4 regions of the Virgibacillus sp. 6R genome follow, and region 3 is predicted to be linked to each of the others. Evidence: riboswitches for the same ligand, from Rfam matches in the RefSeq annotation. Region 3 holds a riboswitch; each other region holds the start of a gene.

The links. Region 3 has a riboswitch for S-adenosylmethionine ahead of BKP57_RS05795 (methionine biosynthesis PLP-dependent protein). Riboswitches for the same ligand answer to the same signal wherever they lie in the genome.
Region 1: it holds a riboswitch for S-adenosylmethionine, as region 3 does, so the genes downstream of both, metK (methionine adenosyltransferase) here and BKP57_RS05795 (methionine biosynthesis PLP-dependent protein) in region 3, are expected to answer to the same signal.
Region 2: it holds a riboswitch for S-adenosylmethionine, as region 3 does, so the genes downstream of both, BKP57_RS08845 (PLP-dependent aspartate aminotransferase family protein) here and BKP57_RS05795 (methionine biosynthesis PLP-dependent protein) in region 3, are expected to answer to the same signal.
Region 4: it holds a riboswitch for S-adenosylmethionine, as region 3 does, so the genes downstream of both, BKP57_RS18550 (methionine ABC transporter ATP-binding protein) here and BKP57_RS05795 (methionine biosynthesis PLP-dependent protein) in region 3, are expected to answer to the same signal.

The regions. Positions count from the first base shown of each region.
Region 1 is NZ_CP017762.1:629,463-633,659, forward strand. It holds gene asnB (asparagine synthase (glutamine-hydrolyzing)) at 1-544, opposite strand, end outside; gene metK (methionine adenosyltransferase) at 999-2,204, opposite strand; SAM riboswitch class I at 2,468-2,582, opposite strand; gene pckA (phosphoenolpyruvate carboxykinase (ATP)) at 2,820-4,197, shown strand, end outside.
Region 2 is NZ_CP017762.1:1,950,117-1,954,313, reverse strand. It holds gene BKP57_RS08850 (MurR/RpiR family transcriptional regulator) at 1-203, shown strand, start outside; gene BKP57_RS08845 (PLP-dependent aspartate aminotransferase family protein) at 849-2,594, opposite strand; SAM riboswitch class I at 2,813-2,933, opposite strand; gene BKP57_RS08840 (PTS transporter subunit EIIC) at 3,704-4,197, shown strand, end outside.
Region 3 is NZ_CP017762.1:1,271,872-1,276,068, reverse strand. It holds gene BKP57_RS05805 (cyclase family protein) at 1-94, opposite strand, end outside; gene BKP57_RS05800 (homocysteine S-methyltransferase family protein) at 136-1,185, opposite strand; SAM riboswitch class I at 1,280-1,378, opposite strand; gene BKP57_RS05795 (methionine biosynthesis PLP-dependent protein) at 1,561-2,673, opposite strand; SAM riboswitch class I at 2,776-2,877, opposite strand; gene BKP57_RS05790 (manganese catalase family protein) at 3,167-4,063, opposite strand; gene BKP57_RS05785 (YuzF family protein) at 4,078-4,197, opposite strand, start outside.
Region 4 is NZ_CP017762.1:4,096,785-4,100,981, forward strand. It holds gene gcvH (glycine cleavage system protein GcvH) at 1-42, shown strand, start outside; gene BKP57_RS18540 (toprim domain-containing protein) at 563-919, shown strand; gene BKP57_RS18545 (thioredoxin family protein) at 942-1,253, shown strand; SAM riboswitch class I at 1,385-1,496, shown strand; gene BKP57_RS18550 (methionine ABC transporter ATP-binding protein) at 1,595-2,626, shown strand; gene BKP57_RS18555 (methionine ABC transporter permease) at 2,616-3,284, shown strand; gene BKP57_RS18560 (MetQ/NlpA family ABC transporter substrate-binding protein) at 3,313-4,140, shown strand.

The sequences.
Region 1 (4,197 bases), 640 kb from region 3:
GCAGAGCAGCTTGATCTACTTCTTCTTGTTCCATCATTAAGGTAATACTTTTTTTCTCTGATGCAAATGACGTCCCAAAGGAATTTTCATGATAAAAAAGTGGCTTAATACCAAAAGGATCGCGCGCACCGTATAATTGCTCTGTCTCTTTATCCCAAATAAGAATCGAGAACATACCTCTTAAATATTGAAAGGCATTCTCCTTATGTTTGGAAAAAAGTGCAGCTATAACCTCTGTATCTGAGTCTGTCTGGAATTCGTAGCCTTCTTCAAGCAGTTTTTCACGTAATTCGATATAATTATAAATCTCTCCATTAAAAACGAGCCAGATTTGTTCATTGTTATAGCTTAATGGCTGTGAACCACTTTCAATATCAATAATACTTAATCGGCGAAATCCGAATGAAATATAGGAATCAAAATAATAGCCCTCATCATCTGGCCCCCGATGAGTGATCAAATTATTTTGCTTTTTAAACAATTCAATTTCTTGTTCTGTTCGTTCGACTGGATTATCAAATATCATTCCGATAAAACCACACATTGCTGTCTACCTTCTCTCATTAATAATAGTAACGTGGCGTAAGATTATTTTTCAATATTATCATACCACATTATTCGCTAGTAAAAAACTTCCAAATAAAGCGTGTTTTATAGGGTAATAAGTTCTACATTATATAATTCTTGTCTGTTGATGTACATATGACCGTCTGTGATCACCATTTTTTGCGGAGACCTATATTGCATCAGATGTGAGTAAAGATACCATAACCGTACCATATATTCAATTGTTCTCATCAAAAACGGTAAAAAATTCAATGATGCCTTTTGTTTTTTTCGATCATTTAGTTACTCCCAAATTCTTATGTAAACAACATTATTCCTATTATATGTAAACTTCCCCCATTTAACCAAATTAGCCCCCTATCTTGGCACCGAAAAAAAAGCATGATTTCTCTATCTCCATCAAAAGAAAAATCATGCTCTCGCTCTCATCATTATTGCTGCTCTTTTACTAGTGCTACCAATTCTTCCACTTTATCTGTCTTTTCCCATGGGAATAAAACGTCCGTACGACCAAAATGTCCATATGCAGCTGTATTTCTAAAAATAGGCTTTTGTAAATCAAGCATACGAATAATGCCAGCCGGGCGAAGGTCGAATAGTTTTCGTACAGCTTGGACCAATTCATCCTCGCTTACAACCCCGGTTCCAAATGTATCGATAGCAATCGAAACTGGTTCTGCTACACCAATCGCATACGCAAGTTGAACTTCACATGTTTTTGCTAATTGGGCGGCAACAATATTTTTTGCTACATATCTAGCAGCATAAGCAGCAGAACGATCCACTTTCGTCGCATCCTTACCACTAAATGCACCACCACCATGACGTGCATAACCACCATAAGTGTCAACAATAATTTTTCTTCCGGTTAAGCCTGCATCGCCTTGTGGACCCCCAATCACAAATCGTCCAGTTGGGTTGATAAAATATTTCGTTGCTTCATCTAATAAATGTGCTGGAACAACAGGAATAATAACATGCTCCATTAAATCTTTTTCAATTTGTTCTACCGTTATATCTTGATGATGTTGTGTCGAAATGACGATTGTATCAATTCGAATAGGCTGGTCATCTTCTCCATATTCTACAGTTACTTGTGTCTTTCCGTCCGGTCTTAAGTAATCCAATGTATGGTCTTTACGGACATCTGCCAAACGCTTGGCTAATTTGTGCGCTAGAGAAATTGGCAATGGCATTAATTCTTCTGTTTCGTCACAGGCAAACCCAAACATTAGTCCTTGGTCACCAGCACCAATAGCATCAATTTCTTCCTCGCTCATTTGCCCCTGTCTTGCCTCCCAAGCAGTATCTACCCCCCCTGCTATATCCGGAGACTGCTCGTCAATCGCTGTTAGTACCGCACAGGTTTTGGCGTCGAATCCAAACTTTGCTCGTGTATAACCAATATCCTCAATGGTTTTTCGAACGATTGCAGGAATATCTACATATGTAGTGGTCGATATTTCCCCTGCTACCAATACTAGTCCTGTTGTAACAGTTGTCTCACAGGCAACTCGAGCATAGGGATCAGATTGTAATATTTCATCAAGGATAGCATCGGAAATTTGGTCCGATATTTTATCAGGATGACCTTCTGTTACACTTTCAGAAGTAAATAAACGTCGATTCGTAGCCATATTGCTACTTCCTCCTTTTAAAGTCGGTTACGGAACTCTATATAAACAAGATGCACCTTTCATTTTAGGGAATGTTATGAAGTCCATACTTTACTTGTCCAAAACGACAACAACCACTCCTATGAATGTAAATAGGATTTATGGTTATGAACAGCAGTATTTATTCCATTTCAAAACATCTCAACCGCTAGCATTCTATCCATTTTAACACAAAAAAATCCCTTCCTGCTTATCATGGAGGAAAGGGAATAGCGGACCTTTCGCTCTTATTGTTCAAGGTGACCTACTTACCTTGCATCAGGTTAGCACCTTTTCACATGAAATGTGATGGTTGCTGGGCTTCCTCGGGTCTGTCCCTCCACCGACTCTGAATAAGAGAACCGTTCGAATTTCAGCTTACCGAAAGAACCCCTTTATGTCAACTAATTTCCCCGTATTTCTATATGTTTTTTTCACACACTATAATGAAAAGATAAATATTTTTTTAATTTCATCGATATTTAGTATGGACTATTTAGGTGAATGTGTTATACTAATAAACATATTGAGTATATCACAATCGTTCTTAATCGTTGAACGTGAATAAATTTGAATTAAAAGGCAGGTATTTTTAAAATGAAAACGGTAGAAAAGTCTTATGTAACCGAATTATATTCTCACCCTTATTTATTATCGAATTTATCGGTACCGCAGCTTGTTGAAAAAATCTTGGCTAGAAAAGAAGGTAAGTTATCAGCTACAGGTGCAGTTCAAGCTGAAACAGGGGCTTACACAGGCCGCTCACCAAAAGATAAGTTTATTGTAAAAGACGAAATCAGCGAAAACTATGTTGACTGGGGAACAGTGAACCGTTCCATTGATGAAGCGACTTTCAATAAACTTTACCAAAAAGTCGTTCAATATTTAAAAAACAAATCCGAGATCTTTCAATTTAGAGGATATGCTGGAGCAGATCATGATTACCGTCTTCCGCTTCAAGTGATCAATGAATATGCGTGGCATAATCTATTTGCCAGACAGTTGTTTATCACACCTAAAGAAAAAGAGTTAAAAGAGCATCAGCCAGAGTTTACCGTTTTGTCTGCACCAACATTCAAAGCCAATCCTAAAGTAGACGGTACAAACTCAGAAGCATTTATTCTTGTATCGTTTAAACAACGTATCGTATTAATAGGTGGAACAGAGTATGCCGGCGAAATTAAAAAATCTATTTTTTCCGTGATGAATTATTTGCTCCCTCAACGCAATGTATTATCTATGCATTGTTCCGCTAATGTTGGTAAAGAAGGCGATGTTGCTTTGTTCTTTGGCTTGTCAGGAACAGGTAAAACAACATTATCAGCTGATCCGTACCGCCGTTTAATTGGCGATGACGAGCATGGCTGGGGACCTAATGGCGTGTTTAATATTGAAGGTGGTTGTTATGCTAAATGCATTAACTTATCGCAAGAAAAAGAACCGCAAATTTACGATGCCATTAGATTTGGTGCAGTATTGGAAAATGTCGTGTTAGATAACCAAACAAGAATTCCTGACTATAATGACACTATTTTAACAGAAAACACTCGCGCAGCATATCCGTTAGAAAACATAGATAACATTGCCGTACCAAGTATCGCTGGGCATCCAAGCACCATTATTTTTCTAACCGCTGATGCTTCAGGAACATTGCCTCCTATCAGTAAATTGACGAAAGAACAGGCCATGTATCATTTTCTAAGCGGATATACAAGTAAGCTAGCAGGAACAGAACGAGGTGTAACCGAACCACAAGCAACATTCTCAGCTTGTTTCGGTTCTCCATTCCTTCCATTGGCACCGTCCAAATACGCTGCCATGCTTGGGGAAAAGATTGACGCTTATCAATCAAATGTGTTTCTTGTAAACACCGGTTGGACGGGAGGAGCCTATGGTACTGGGAAGCGCATGAAGCTTTCGTATACTCGCGCTATGATTCATGCTGCATTAGAGGGCGAATTACATGGCGTAGAGA
Region 2 (4,197 bases), 680 kb from region 3:
CGAACCATTCACGGTCGCCTATTACTAAAATCGCTGAATTATTATTATTTACTGCAGGAAAGGAAGTAGCACAAGAAGGAAGTACTTTAATTACGGAAATGTCGCAGCTTTTCGTAGTTGAACAAATTTGTCAATATCTACACGAAATTGATAGTTCTAGAATAGCATTAGCAAAGAAACAAATTTCTCAATCTATTGATTAGCGTAAACACCTTAAATAAATAGTGCTATTCATTTTTAAGCGCAGTACGTATTCTCAAGTAAGATAAATTATAACCAATGGTATCCCAACCGGTTGAGCTTTCGTTATAACGTGCTAAAATAGCATAAATATATAAGGCTAAGACTCTAGGTAGTGGGTAGAATTGATTTTTTCTCCAATCATTTCGCAACTATTAAAGATGGAGGGTATATCATTGAGTTCAACAGTATAAAATTTTTATGAGTCGTTTTCTTAAAAATTCTCCCACATTTCGTAGGAGAATTTTTAACTAGAACAACATTTGACTAGAGTTTATTAGTCAAATGTTGTACAAAGCAGGCCAATTATCCATAACTTATCAAAAATATTCCAATAATAGCAGTATTAGTTTGTTGATCATTTTTTCTTTGTCTATGTATAGAAACTGACAAATTTTAAGCATTTTCTAACCATTATTCATATTCGTTTTCGAGGCACTTTCCTTAATAAAACAAAAGGCGCCATAAGCTTTTACGAAGTGTTTGTAAAAAGGCTAGGGCACCTAAAGTTTGATTGAGCAAGATGGAGTCCTGTTTAAGGGTAATAAAATCCATTTTTTTAAGTCTATGAGCTTTTTATTATCGCTACTGGTTTGAATTAGTTAACTTTACACTGGTGTTAAACAGGAATTATTACGAAGTCGTAGTGCTTCATCATAAGGGTTCTTGTGTGTAATAACTGTAATTTCTGCTGCTTTTTTATAATCTGCTATATTATGGAAAGCGTTCGGTTGCTCGATCCATAAAAGCTTGCATTTTTTATTTACGAGTTGCTCTAACAAGTCAGCTGGTAATGTTGCGTGTACCAGCCAAATGGCGTCTACAATCGGAACCTCAGATAACTCATCATACTGTGGCAGTTCCGCTGTGGAAATAGGATTTCCGACAGCAACTATGTCAAATCCAAGTGCTCGCAGTTGCAACACTTTTTCTTCATCTGCTTTGCTCGCTTGCTCTAACCCGTAAACGGCAATCGTTTTTTTGCGTATGTTCCCCTCGTCTCTTATAAAAGAAGAATGGAGCAGCCAATGGATAGCGTGCTGATCATCAAATACGATGGTCTCTTGTTCACCTGTAGCTTTGGCTATCGCTTGATCTAGTGTAATTAGCAAATCATTTACGGATTCTAACCCAATCGATAAACGGACGGTTTCTTCCGTCGTTCCGCTCGCTGCTAATTCTTCTGATGTAAGTTGTTGATGTGTCGTGGAAGCGGGGTGAATAATCAGTGATTTCGCATCACCTACATTGGCTACATGTGACCATAATTCAATGTGATCAATTAATTGTCGTCCAGCTTCCCTCCCCCCTTTTATACCAAACGTAATGATCGACCCTGCCGTACCATCACGGAAATATTTTTTTATTAATGGATAGGACGGATGGCTGGGCAAACCTGGATAACTGACCCACTCAATTGCTGGATGATCCTCCAAATACGATGCAATCTTTTGTGCATTTTGTGTATGTTGTTGCATACGTAAATGTAACGTTTCTAATCCTTGAAGCAGTAAAAAGGCACTATGTGGACTTAAGCAAGCGCCAATATCACGAATTAATTGCACGCGAAGCTTAGTGGCAAAAGCGGCTGGTCCAACATCAATAAACCGCAGACCATTATAACTCTCATCGGGTTCAGTAAAGTCAGGAAATCGTTCATTGTTCCAATCAAATCTTCCACCGTCTACAATGATACCTCCAATGGTGGTTCCGTGTCCGCCGATCCATTTTGTAGCAGAATGGACAATAATATCCGCTCCCCAGGCGAATGGTTTGGTAAGGTATGGTGCGAATGTATTATCAATAATTAATGGAATATGGTGTGCGTGAGCGATAGTAGCAATGGTCTCTATATCAAAAACGTGAAGACTTGGATTTGTAATCGTTTCTCCAAAAATAGCTTTTGTTTTGTCAGTGATCGCTGCTTCTACTTCTTTTGGATTGGTACCATCAACGAATTTAACGTTGATGCCATAGCGAGGCAATGTGTTAGCAAATAAGTTATACGTCCCACCATAAAGATTGCGGTCGGTAATGATTTCATCGCCAGCACTGGCGACATTTAAAATAGCGAATGTAATAGCAGCCATACCAGAAGAGGTTGCTACTGCTGCGACCCCATCTTCCAATTGAGCAACACGCTGTTCAAATGCATCGACTGTTGGATTACCAATACGAGAATAAATATTTCCTGGCTCCGCTAATCCGAATAAATTTTGGGCATGTTTGGTATCTTTAAAAACATAAGAAGTAGTTTGGTAGATAGGTACTGCCCTTGCACCTGTTGTCGGGTCGGGTATTTGCCCGCCGTGAAGTAAAATTGTCTCTGGATCTTGCGTGAAAAAGCTTGTCATTGTTTTATTCCTCCTTTGAATGTGGGGCTGGTTCTTAAGATCTAATCCTCTTATCTTTTTTGCATTTGTGGTCTCCGTTTTTGGAACCTGTTGAATGAATCTTGCGAAAAGTATGTTTTCGGCTGGTTAATTTTTTCAAGGTAGGCGACTATTTGGAGGTGGTGGAAATAAAAAGCCCTCTTCCTAAAGAAGAGGGCTAGAATCGTTTTCCGTTCCTCCTCTTATCTTCCAGACCATTTCTAAGGTCTGTAGGATTTAGCACCGTAAAAAGCAAATCATTATTGCTTTTAGGTTGCCGGGTTTCAAAGGGCCTATTCCCTCCACCACTCTTGATAAGAGATTCAATTTTTAAATTACTGAATATTATATAAGGTTCAAGATGTATTGTCAATGAAGAATACGTGTACACATATTATTTATATAAATTAGGTCTAAGTAGGAGGTAGGAAGCTTTAGATATTTCTCATTATAAATAAACAAGGAGGCTTTAATTTATTTTTTGAAGAATAAGAAAGTATAAACTCAGGTGCTTATGGATAATGAAATAACCTAATAGTCACGTCCGGCGCATGAGCCCAGCAACTATGTGAACTTAGAAATGCGCCCTACGATAAGTTATCATCGGTTCGTGGCAAAGAGGAAGGCCGAGACTAAAAACGGGCTTGCCGCTCCACGTCGGCATACCCCTGTTTTTAGTGGCATGATTCCTAAATCTTTAGTTGATTCGTTCCATTCACTACGTTGCTAAACGGGCGCCCTGCGCCTTTGTTTAAAAGATAAGCAAGTATAAAATGAAGTGCTTGTAACGAAATAACCGACTAGTCACGTTCGGCTCCATTGCCCAGCAACTAGTAATTCGCTGCAACTTTGTGAATGACTGTTGATTTAAGACAATTTGCTGTTATTAAGGTTACGTATACACTTGTAGAACGAATAAAGGTATGTTTCAGTTTAAAGTTTTTTACATGTTATTGATTTTTACAAATGGTTGTGACCTAGGTCATTTTTCATTACCTATGTCAGCTGAAAGGATATGAAAGCGCTTTTTAATTTTAATTTGGCTGATAAAATAAAATGTGAAATGCTGAATGAGGAGGTTTAAATTCTAAATGACAAAGCGAAAAATCAGCGACTCCATTCAAAGATTTGGGCGTACTTTACTTCTCCCAATTGGGGTACTGGCGCCAGTTGGTATGATCTTAGGGATTAGTGGAGCATTGGTACAAACGTATATGATTGAAAGGTTTCCTTTTTTAGGCTATGAAGCAGTAAATACTTTATTAACTAGCATTCGTACCATAGCAAGTGTCGTGTTTGATAATATTCCATTGTTATTTGCAATGGGTGTTGCCTATGGAATGAGTAAAAAAGATAAGGGGATATCTGTTTTTGCCGCTACAACTGGCTATTTAACCTTAATTATAGCCATGCATGTTTGGCTAATCATTACGGGGAAGATGGCGGATCCCGAGGTTATGACGCAATATGGGCAAATAGAAGTGTTAGGCATCCAAACAATGAATATTAATGCGGTAGGAGGAATCATTACTGGGCTTTTAGCAGCTTGGGCAACAGATAAGTTTTATAATCTAGAATTGCCAAC
Region 3 (4,197 bases):
AGAAATGTGGTGATTCCGGTCCAAAAGCATGGGTTAAATCAATCCATTGCTTGTTTTTAATCGCTGCAATGGTATGCCATAATTGATTTGTCACACTAATTCTCCTTTAAAAGAAAAATTTTCTTTGTTGTTGTTTTAAGCTTTCAAACGATAATCCACATTATGTTTTTTTAATGTTTTATCTGATCCAAACAAGAAATGTTTCTCCATATTTGGGGAATATTTGGAATTAATCGTTTCGACACCGACAGCTTCAGCTACTGCTCGTAGCATTGCAGGAGAAGCGCCACAGCAAAGTCCAATGTAATGGATGCCAATATCTTTTGCTTCCTTAGCCCATGCTGCCAATTCATAGCGATTGTGATAAAGTGGGTCTAGCGCAGTTGGAAAAGTTGTTTCTGTTGGTAAATGACAGCTGCAAGCCCCATCAGGTAAGTTGAAAAATGTTGGATGCTCCTCTGTTGTGCGATATGGAATTGGTAAAGCGCCGACATATCCATTGACAGACTTTCTTATTTTAGCAAGATATGGCTGCATCGTTTCTGGACCTCGGAAGCAGTTCATGCCAACCACAAGTGCTCCTTTTTCGGAAAGCAATTGACAAGCCTCTTCCACGGTATATCCATCCCGTAAAATGTTTTCTCCCATAAGACCAAATGTTATTACAGCTGGAAGCTCTTGTTTCGTAATTTCCTCTAAGGCGATCAATGCTTCTTCATAGTAATAAAAGGTTTCCCCGTTAACAAAATCGACTCCTTCTTCTTTACACCATTGCACCATTTCTGCAAAAATACTTCTTACTTGATCTTTAGATGACGGATCATCGGGGTCAAAAATATTAGTGTTGGAAATATTTCCAGCAACAAGAGCTTCTTCTACTGGATGTTCCTTGGCGACTTCCTTTGCAAGACGAATCGCGCTTCGATTTAATGGCTCTAATAATTCCTCTTTGCCAATGATGCGCATTTTTTCTCGATTCCCATTATACGTAAAAGCCAGAACAACATCAGATCCGGCATTCATAAAATCACGGTATGCTTGCTTAAGGGCTTGCGGATTATCTAAAGCTACTTCCGGTACAAAAGAGCCTGCCTGTAAATATCCCCTTCGTTCCAGTTCAAATAAATAGCCTTCTCCAACAATAACGGGACCTTCCTCTAACCTCTGTTGTAAATTACGTTTCATTTAAAATTCCTCCTTTTAGTGATTTGGGGAAACCCCATAATAAAACCCTCTTCTTGAATTAGAAGAGGGTGAATTACCTTATTTATGGTATCTCTTCTTATCTTCAAGCGTTACGCTCTGGAATTAGCACAGTGCAATTATGCCTGTTGCTGAGGTTTCAATGGGCCAGTCCCTCCACCTCTCTGGATAAGATAGTCATATTATGTTTGTTCAAAAGCTATTCATGATAGCTCCTGTGTTCAATCAATGGCACGTTTCTGCCGAACTGTTGTTGAAACGAGATATTTGTTGTCAAATATATTTGATCATTTATAAAATTTAAATAATACTTTACACCGAGAGGAATGAAATGTCAACCTATTTACTAAAAAAATTTTAAGTTCCTGTTTCGAATTGTTTCAGCGCTTGATTTAAATCATGCTTTAAATCTTCTGCTTGCTCAATCCCTACAGAAAAACGTAATAAACAGTTATCAATTCCACGCTTTTTCCGTTCTTTAATAGGAATGTCGGCATGGGTTTGTGTAGCTGGATACGTGATAAAGCTTTCCACACCTCCTAAGCTTTCTGCAAAGGTAATTAATTGTAATTGTTGCAAAAAAGGATCAACCCAGCTAGAATCATGCAAACGAAAAGACAGCATCCCACCTTTGCCTGGATAGATCACCTCTTTAACTGCAGGTTGTCCCTCTAAAAATCTTGCTATTTTTTGTGCGTTTTCCTGATGCTTTGCTATTCGGAGTGAAAGTGTTTTTAGCCCTCTAATTAACAACCAACAATCAAAAGGAGAAAGCACTGCTCCGGATGCATTGTGTAAAGCAGCAAGTTTTTCACATACTTCCACACCTGTTGCAATCACAAGTCCCGCCAATACGTCATTATGTCCACCAATATATTTGGTTGCACTATGAATAACAATGTTTGCGCCAAGTTCTATAGGTCGCTGCAAACAAGGGGTGAGAAATGTATTATCAACGATAAGTAATAGGTTATGTTTTGTGGTTAAACTGGCTAACGATTTGATGTCAATTTCTTGCATGAGTGGATTCGTAGGCGTTTCAATAAATAAAGCCTTTGTTTTATCAGATATCCGTTTTTCCATATCTTTCAAATTAGTAAAAGAATCATAGATTATATGGAACTGATAGGCATTTGCATAGTGCTGCAGCAAACGATACGTTCCTCCGTATATATCTTCAGAAACGATCAATTCATCACCAGACTGGAAAAGGGACAGCACCAATTGGATAGCTGCCATACCTGAACTGCAAGCGTAACCTTGTTCACCAGACTCCAAATTCGCAATACCTGCTTCTAACAGTGTTCGGGTAGGGTTTTTGGTACGGCTATAATCATATCCGGTTGAACGTCCAATCCCGTCATGTTTAAATGCAGTTGATAAATAGATGGGAGGATTGATAGCACCAGTGTTAGGATCGCTGTGATTTCCTAATTGCACTAGCCTTGTTTCAAGTGTTCTTTTTATCATATGATCATCATCTCCTAGAAAAATATTTTCAAGGAGAGCAAGCAAAAAACCTCTCCTTGAAATAAGAAGAGGTTTCCTAAGTTAAATATAAAGGACCAATTCTTCTTATCTTCAAGCATTAAGCTTCTGGAATTGGCACAGTACTGCAAGCAGTCTGTTGCCGAGGCTTCAACGGGCCAGTCCCTTCACCTCTCTGGATAAGAAAATAATTTTTGAATTTTATAAGATTGAATATTAGAATACAAGGCGGATTAAAAAAAGTCAAGTGGAACCTTGTATTCATTTAGAGTGTTTAATGGATCATAGAATATCTATGAGCTATCCATTGCTACTCTCCTTCTATGTGCGATATTTGAAAAAGTTTAAAAGAGAAAGAAACTGTCTACATTTGCATTTTTCCTGCACACTATTGCACAGTTGACAATTTTCTTTGGCTAACTAGTTTATCCCGTATATAAGGAGCTGTAAGACTCCCACTTCAGGAGTAGGAAGTCTACATATTTTCCAGCAATCGTTTAGCGATTTTTTGATAGTCATCCCGATCAATTCCCGGTGCAAATTCTTCTGGAAGATCATCAAGATTTGGAATTGGTGCTCCCTTTGGTGCTCCTTCCTTCACGATCAGTTGTTTCCCATTTTCTGGATTTTCCCCTTTCCAAATTTGCCGAATGTCTACATAATCTCCGACGTCATTCCATGTGTATAATACATTTGCTAAGCCTTGCTCCTCAAATTTTCGGGCATGATCGAATTTGGTGTTGGAGAGATCAGGGATTGGAATTAGTTTCTTCACTTCAGCACCTGTAGCGATTTCTAGAGCTTTGGCATAAGCTAAGATATGAGTACCACCGCGAACTAATAAATATCCAATCATTTCTCTTGCTGTTTCATGCTCCGTCATTTCATATACACGCATTTTATGTGTACGAGCGCCAATTTCAAGAAAGAAATTGTGCAATAGATCAAGCACGAGGTTGCCACTGCTGAAGACATTATCTCCTGTCCAGGCGCGACCCATGGAATCACCTGCAAGTGCTGTTTGTGCAGTAGCAATGAACTGATAAGTATTTCGACTATCTTTTCCTGTTCGTAATGGAGTCACATCTGGGTCTCCTGTATAAAAGGTGTTTCGTTTTGAGAGTAGATTAATGGTGTTTGAAACAAGTTCAACGTGTCCGAATTCCTCAGCCGTTATACTAGCAACCAGGTCGTAAAATGGTTTGAGTTTATCCTTTTGTCGGAAATTAAAGGATTGAAACAGATAGTTATTTAAAGTTGACATTTCACCAAATTTCCCACCTAATAACTCTTGAACTGCCGCTGCTGCATTGGGATCCCCGTGTTCAGGTATAGGCAATTCAATTAACATGCGGTTTTCACGCTTAAACATGGTAAGCCTCCTTTTTAGCTTTTAGGAATGACCCAAACAATTTGTTGCGTACGAATGTAGAAAGAAGAACCACCTGATTCAATCACAATATGGTCTGGCATAACGGTTTTAAGACTGCCTGTAACAGTCCCTTG
Region 4 (4,197 bases), 1.9 Mb from region 3:
TTATTATCTGCAGAAGCATATGAAGAAATGATAAGTGAATAAATAATTCAATAGCTGATATGCAATATTTTGCAATCAGCTTTGTTTTTACTAAAATAAATGTAACGAAATAGAAAAGTTAGGATTGTTTATTTAAGGTTCTGTTATAAAAAAGTTTGACTATAAAGTGATACTGTTTCATTTTTTAAGTAAATCAATCAGCAAGTACTTATATACTTAAATAATTAGTCTGAACATCATGATGTTAAAATGGCTCTTTTTTCAAGATACGCATAAATGGAGAACGATTAATAATTGGATGATTTTAACATAAACTACAAGCGAATCATGGATGACAATGGACATAAATGAATTGCAGAAGACTTATTTTTATTATATAATGATACGTTAAAAAGTCAGACATCCACTACGAGCATAACATTCATTTTGCAAAGCACATACCATTGTTCGAACTGTATGTAAATGGAAATTTGCTCTGTTTTTTGAACGGCATCTAATAATAAAACAATGCTCTCTCTGCATATGCAAGCTTGTCGCTTGATTTTCCAAGGAGTGCTATGTGATGATAACAGATGGATCAGAGAAGGTTTTGATTGTGGAAGGGTTAACGGATAAAAAGCAAGTAAATAAAGTACTTGCGGAAGATTTGACGATTGTTTGCACAAATGGAACCCTCGGGGTGGAACGATTTGACCAAATGTTGGAGGAGTACGCATTAGATGATAAGGAAGTTTATATTCTTGTAGACGAAGACCCTTCTGGTATGAAGCTTCGTAAACAATTAGCAAGAGAATTACCCCATGCCGAGCATGTATATGTAAGCAGTGAGTACCGGGAAGTCGCAACCACGCCGGAAAATGTTTTAGCGCAAGTATTAGTAAGTAAAAGAATAGCGGTTAACCCTATCTTTTTGATTTAAATTACAGTAAAAAGGTGATAGTTTGCAACAGGTAACAAAAGTGCAATTGCAGCAATCTGATTACTTTCTCTATATTTTCACGCCGCTTTGCGGAACTTGTAACCTAGCTAAAAGCATGTTGCTTAAAATTGAACAAATGCAAAAGCAAGAAGTGTTTTTAGAAATGAACGCTTCGCTACATCCAGAATTTATGCAAACATATCAAGTGGAAAGCGTACCTTGTTTGCTTATTAAGAAAGATGGACAAATAGTAGAAAAAATTTATGCGTTTCGAGATGTGGCAAATATTTATCAATATTTGTTAAAGCATAAACCGGAAATGTTTGCATTCTAATACAATAAATGTCTCTTCACCATTGTTTGTGATTTAATTTTACAAAAAGTGATGATGAACCCAAAAAAGTATATTGACAGATGGAAAGCAACATGCTATTATAGTGTCTATTCCAATTAAATAATAATTTACTCTTATCTTGAGCGGTGGAGGGACTGGCCCAGTGAACCCGCGGCAACCTTCAAATAGAACTATTTGAAAGGTGCTAATTCCTGCAAGGTGATAAACCTTGATAGATGAGGGGACATTTTGACATTCATACGTCTTTCTGTTCTCTTCAGAAAGGCGTTTTTAATTGCTTATATGGGCATAATAGGAAGAGCTAAGAAGGAGGAGTAGGTGTGATATCGATTGAGGGTTTGCGTAAAGTTTTTACTGCAAACAAGACAGAAACAACAGCTGTAGACGATGTTACCCTGTCGATTGAGCAAGGAGATATCTTTGGTGTGATCGGTTATAGTGGTGCTGGAAAAAGTACATTTGTACGATTAATTAATCGTCTAGAAGAGCCAACAAGTGGAAAAGTTTATATTAATAAGCAGGAGATAACTGCACTCAAAAAGAATGAGCTGCGTCTGGCAAGACAAGATATTGGAATGGTGTTTCAACATTTCAATTTACTATGGTCACGCACGGTAGAGGATAATATTGCTTTCCCATTGGAGATCGCTGGAGTTGAAAAAGAAGAAAGGCAACAACGTGTGCAATCATTAATTGATTTAGTTGGCTTATCTGGCAAAGAGAAAACATACCCTTCGCAATTAAGCGGTGGACAAAAGCAACGAGTTGGTATAGCACGTGCATTGGCAAATAAACCTTCTGTATTACTTTGTGATGAGGCAACATCAGCTTTAGATCCTGAAACAACGAATTCGATATTGGATTTGCTTGTTGATATTAATAAGCAGTTAGGGATAACTATTATTTTGATTACGCATGAAATGCATGTCATTCGGAAAATATGTAACCATGTTGCCGTTATGGAAAATGGAAAAGTAGTGGAGCACGGCAATGTTTTGGACGTATTTTCTCATCCGAAAAACAATGTTACGAAAAAGTTTGTCCAACAATTGATGGGGGATGCTGAAGCTGAGAATGAGTTCGAACATCTAATCAACACATTTAAGCAAGGCAGGCTTATTCGTCTTCATTTTGTTGGCGAAACAACAAACGATGCTTTAATCAGTAAGCTTGTGAAAACATACGATATTGATATTAGCATTTTACAAGGAAAAATTACTCGCACACAAGCTGGAGCGTATGGTACTTTATTTATCCAAATGACCGGTGATGAGGCAGAAATCGCTAAGGCAATCCAGCACGTGTCTGAAGAAACCTCTGTGGAGTTGGAGGTGATCCGTAATGTTGACTGACCTATTTTCTACAATTAAAATAGAAGATTTTATGGAAGCAACTTATGAAACATTTTATATGACGATTATTGCACTAATCGGGACATTTATTTTTGGCATCATGCTTGGCTTGCTATTATTCCTTACAAATAAGGGGGGGTTATGGCAAAATAAGTGGATTAACTTTTTAACAGCCACTTTCGTGAATGTGTTTCGCGCCATTCCATTTATTATATTAATACTGCTCTTATTCCCATTTACCGATTTTATCGTTGGGACGATCCGTGGTCCTAATGCTGCGTTGCCGGCATTAATCATCGGCGCAGCACCATTTTATGGGCGGCTTGTCGAAATTGCTTTAAGAGAAGTGGATAAAGGTGTTATCGAGGCTGCCAAAGCGATGGGAGCAAAAACAAGAACGATTATTTTTAAAGTATTGTTACCTGAAGCGATGCCTGCATTAATTTCAGGTATTACGGTTACGGCGATTGCACTTATTGGCTATACAGCAATGGCAGGTGCCATTGGTGCTGGTGGATTAGGAAGCTACGCCTACTATTCCGGATTCCAGCGCAGAGATTTTGATATCGTCCTGCTTTGTTCCATTATTATTGTACTGATCGTATTTTTATTTCAATTTATTGGTGATTTTATTACACGCAAATTAGATAAAAGATAATTCAAAAACGAAAAGAGGAGCGTACAAAATGAAAAAATACATTCTATCTATTCTATTTCTTATTAGTCTTGGAAGTGTTTTAGCAGCATGTGGCGGGGATGATAAAACAGCGGACGATAATAAAATCATTGTCGGTGCTTCCAGTGTACCGCACGCAGAAATCTTAGAAGAGGCGAAGCCATTATTGGAAAAAGAGGGCATCACTCTTGAAATTAGTGAATATCAGGACTATGTTTTGCCAAATGATGATTTAGATAGAGGAGAGATTGATGCAAACTATTTTCAGCATATTCCGTTTTTAGAACAAACAATAAGTGATACGGGATATGAACTTGATTATATTGCTGGTATTCATATTGAGCCAATTGGTGTCTATTCTAAAGGTATTTCCAGCATTGATGATATCCCCGAGGGCACGGAAGTAATTATGAGTAACTCTGTACCAGATCATGGACGTATCTTAACTTTGTTTGAGGAGCAGGGACTGATTAAATTAGATGATGGTGTAGATAAAGCAAAAGCTACGATTGATGATATTGCCGAAAATCCAAAGAATTTAACGTTTTCACCTGAATATGAAGCAGCTACCCTTCCAGAGTACTATGAAAGGGAAGAAAATGCTCTAGTTGCTATTAATACAAACTATGCTATTGATGCGGGATTAAAGCCAACAGAGGATGGCTTGTTTATTGAAGATGAAGATTCACCGTATGTGAATGTGCTAGCTGTTAAGAAAGAAGATAAAGACGATGAGGCATTAAATAAATTGGCAGAAATTTTACAATCAGAAGAAATTCAATCTTTTATGGAAGAAAAATATGATGGCGCTGTTGTTCCGGTAGGTGGAAAAGAATAATCGAGAAGGAATTCGATAAGATACAGCGTATGTTAACGCATATGTAGATATCGCCAT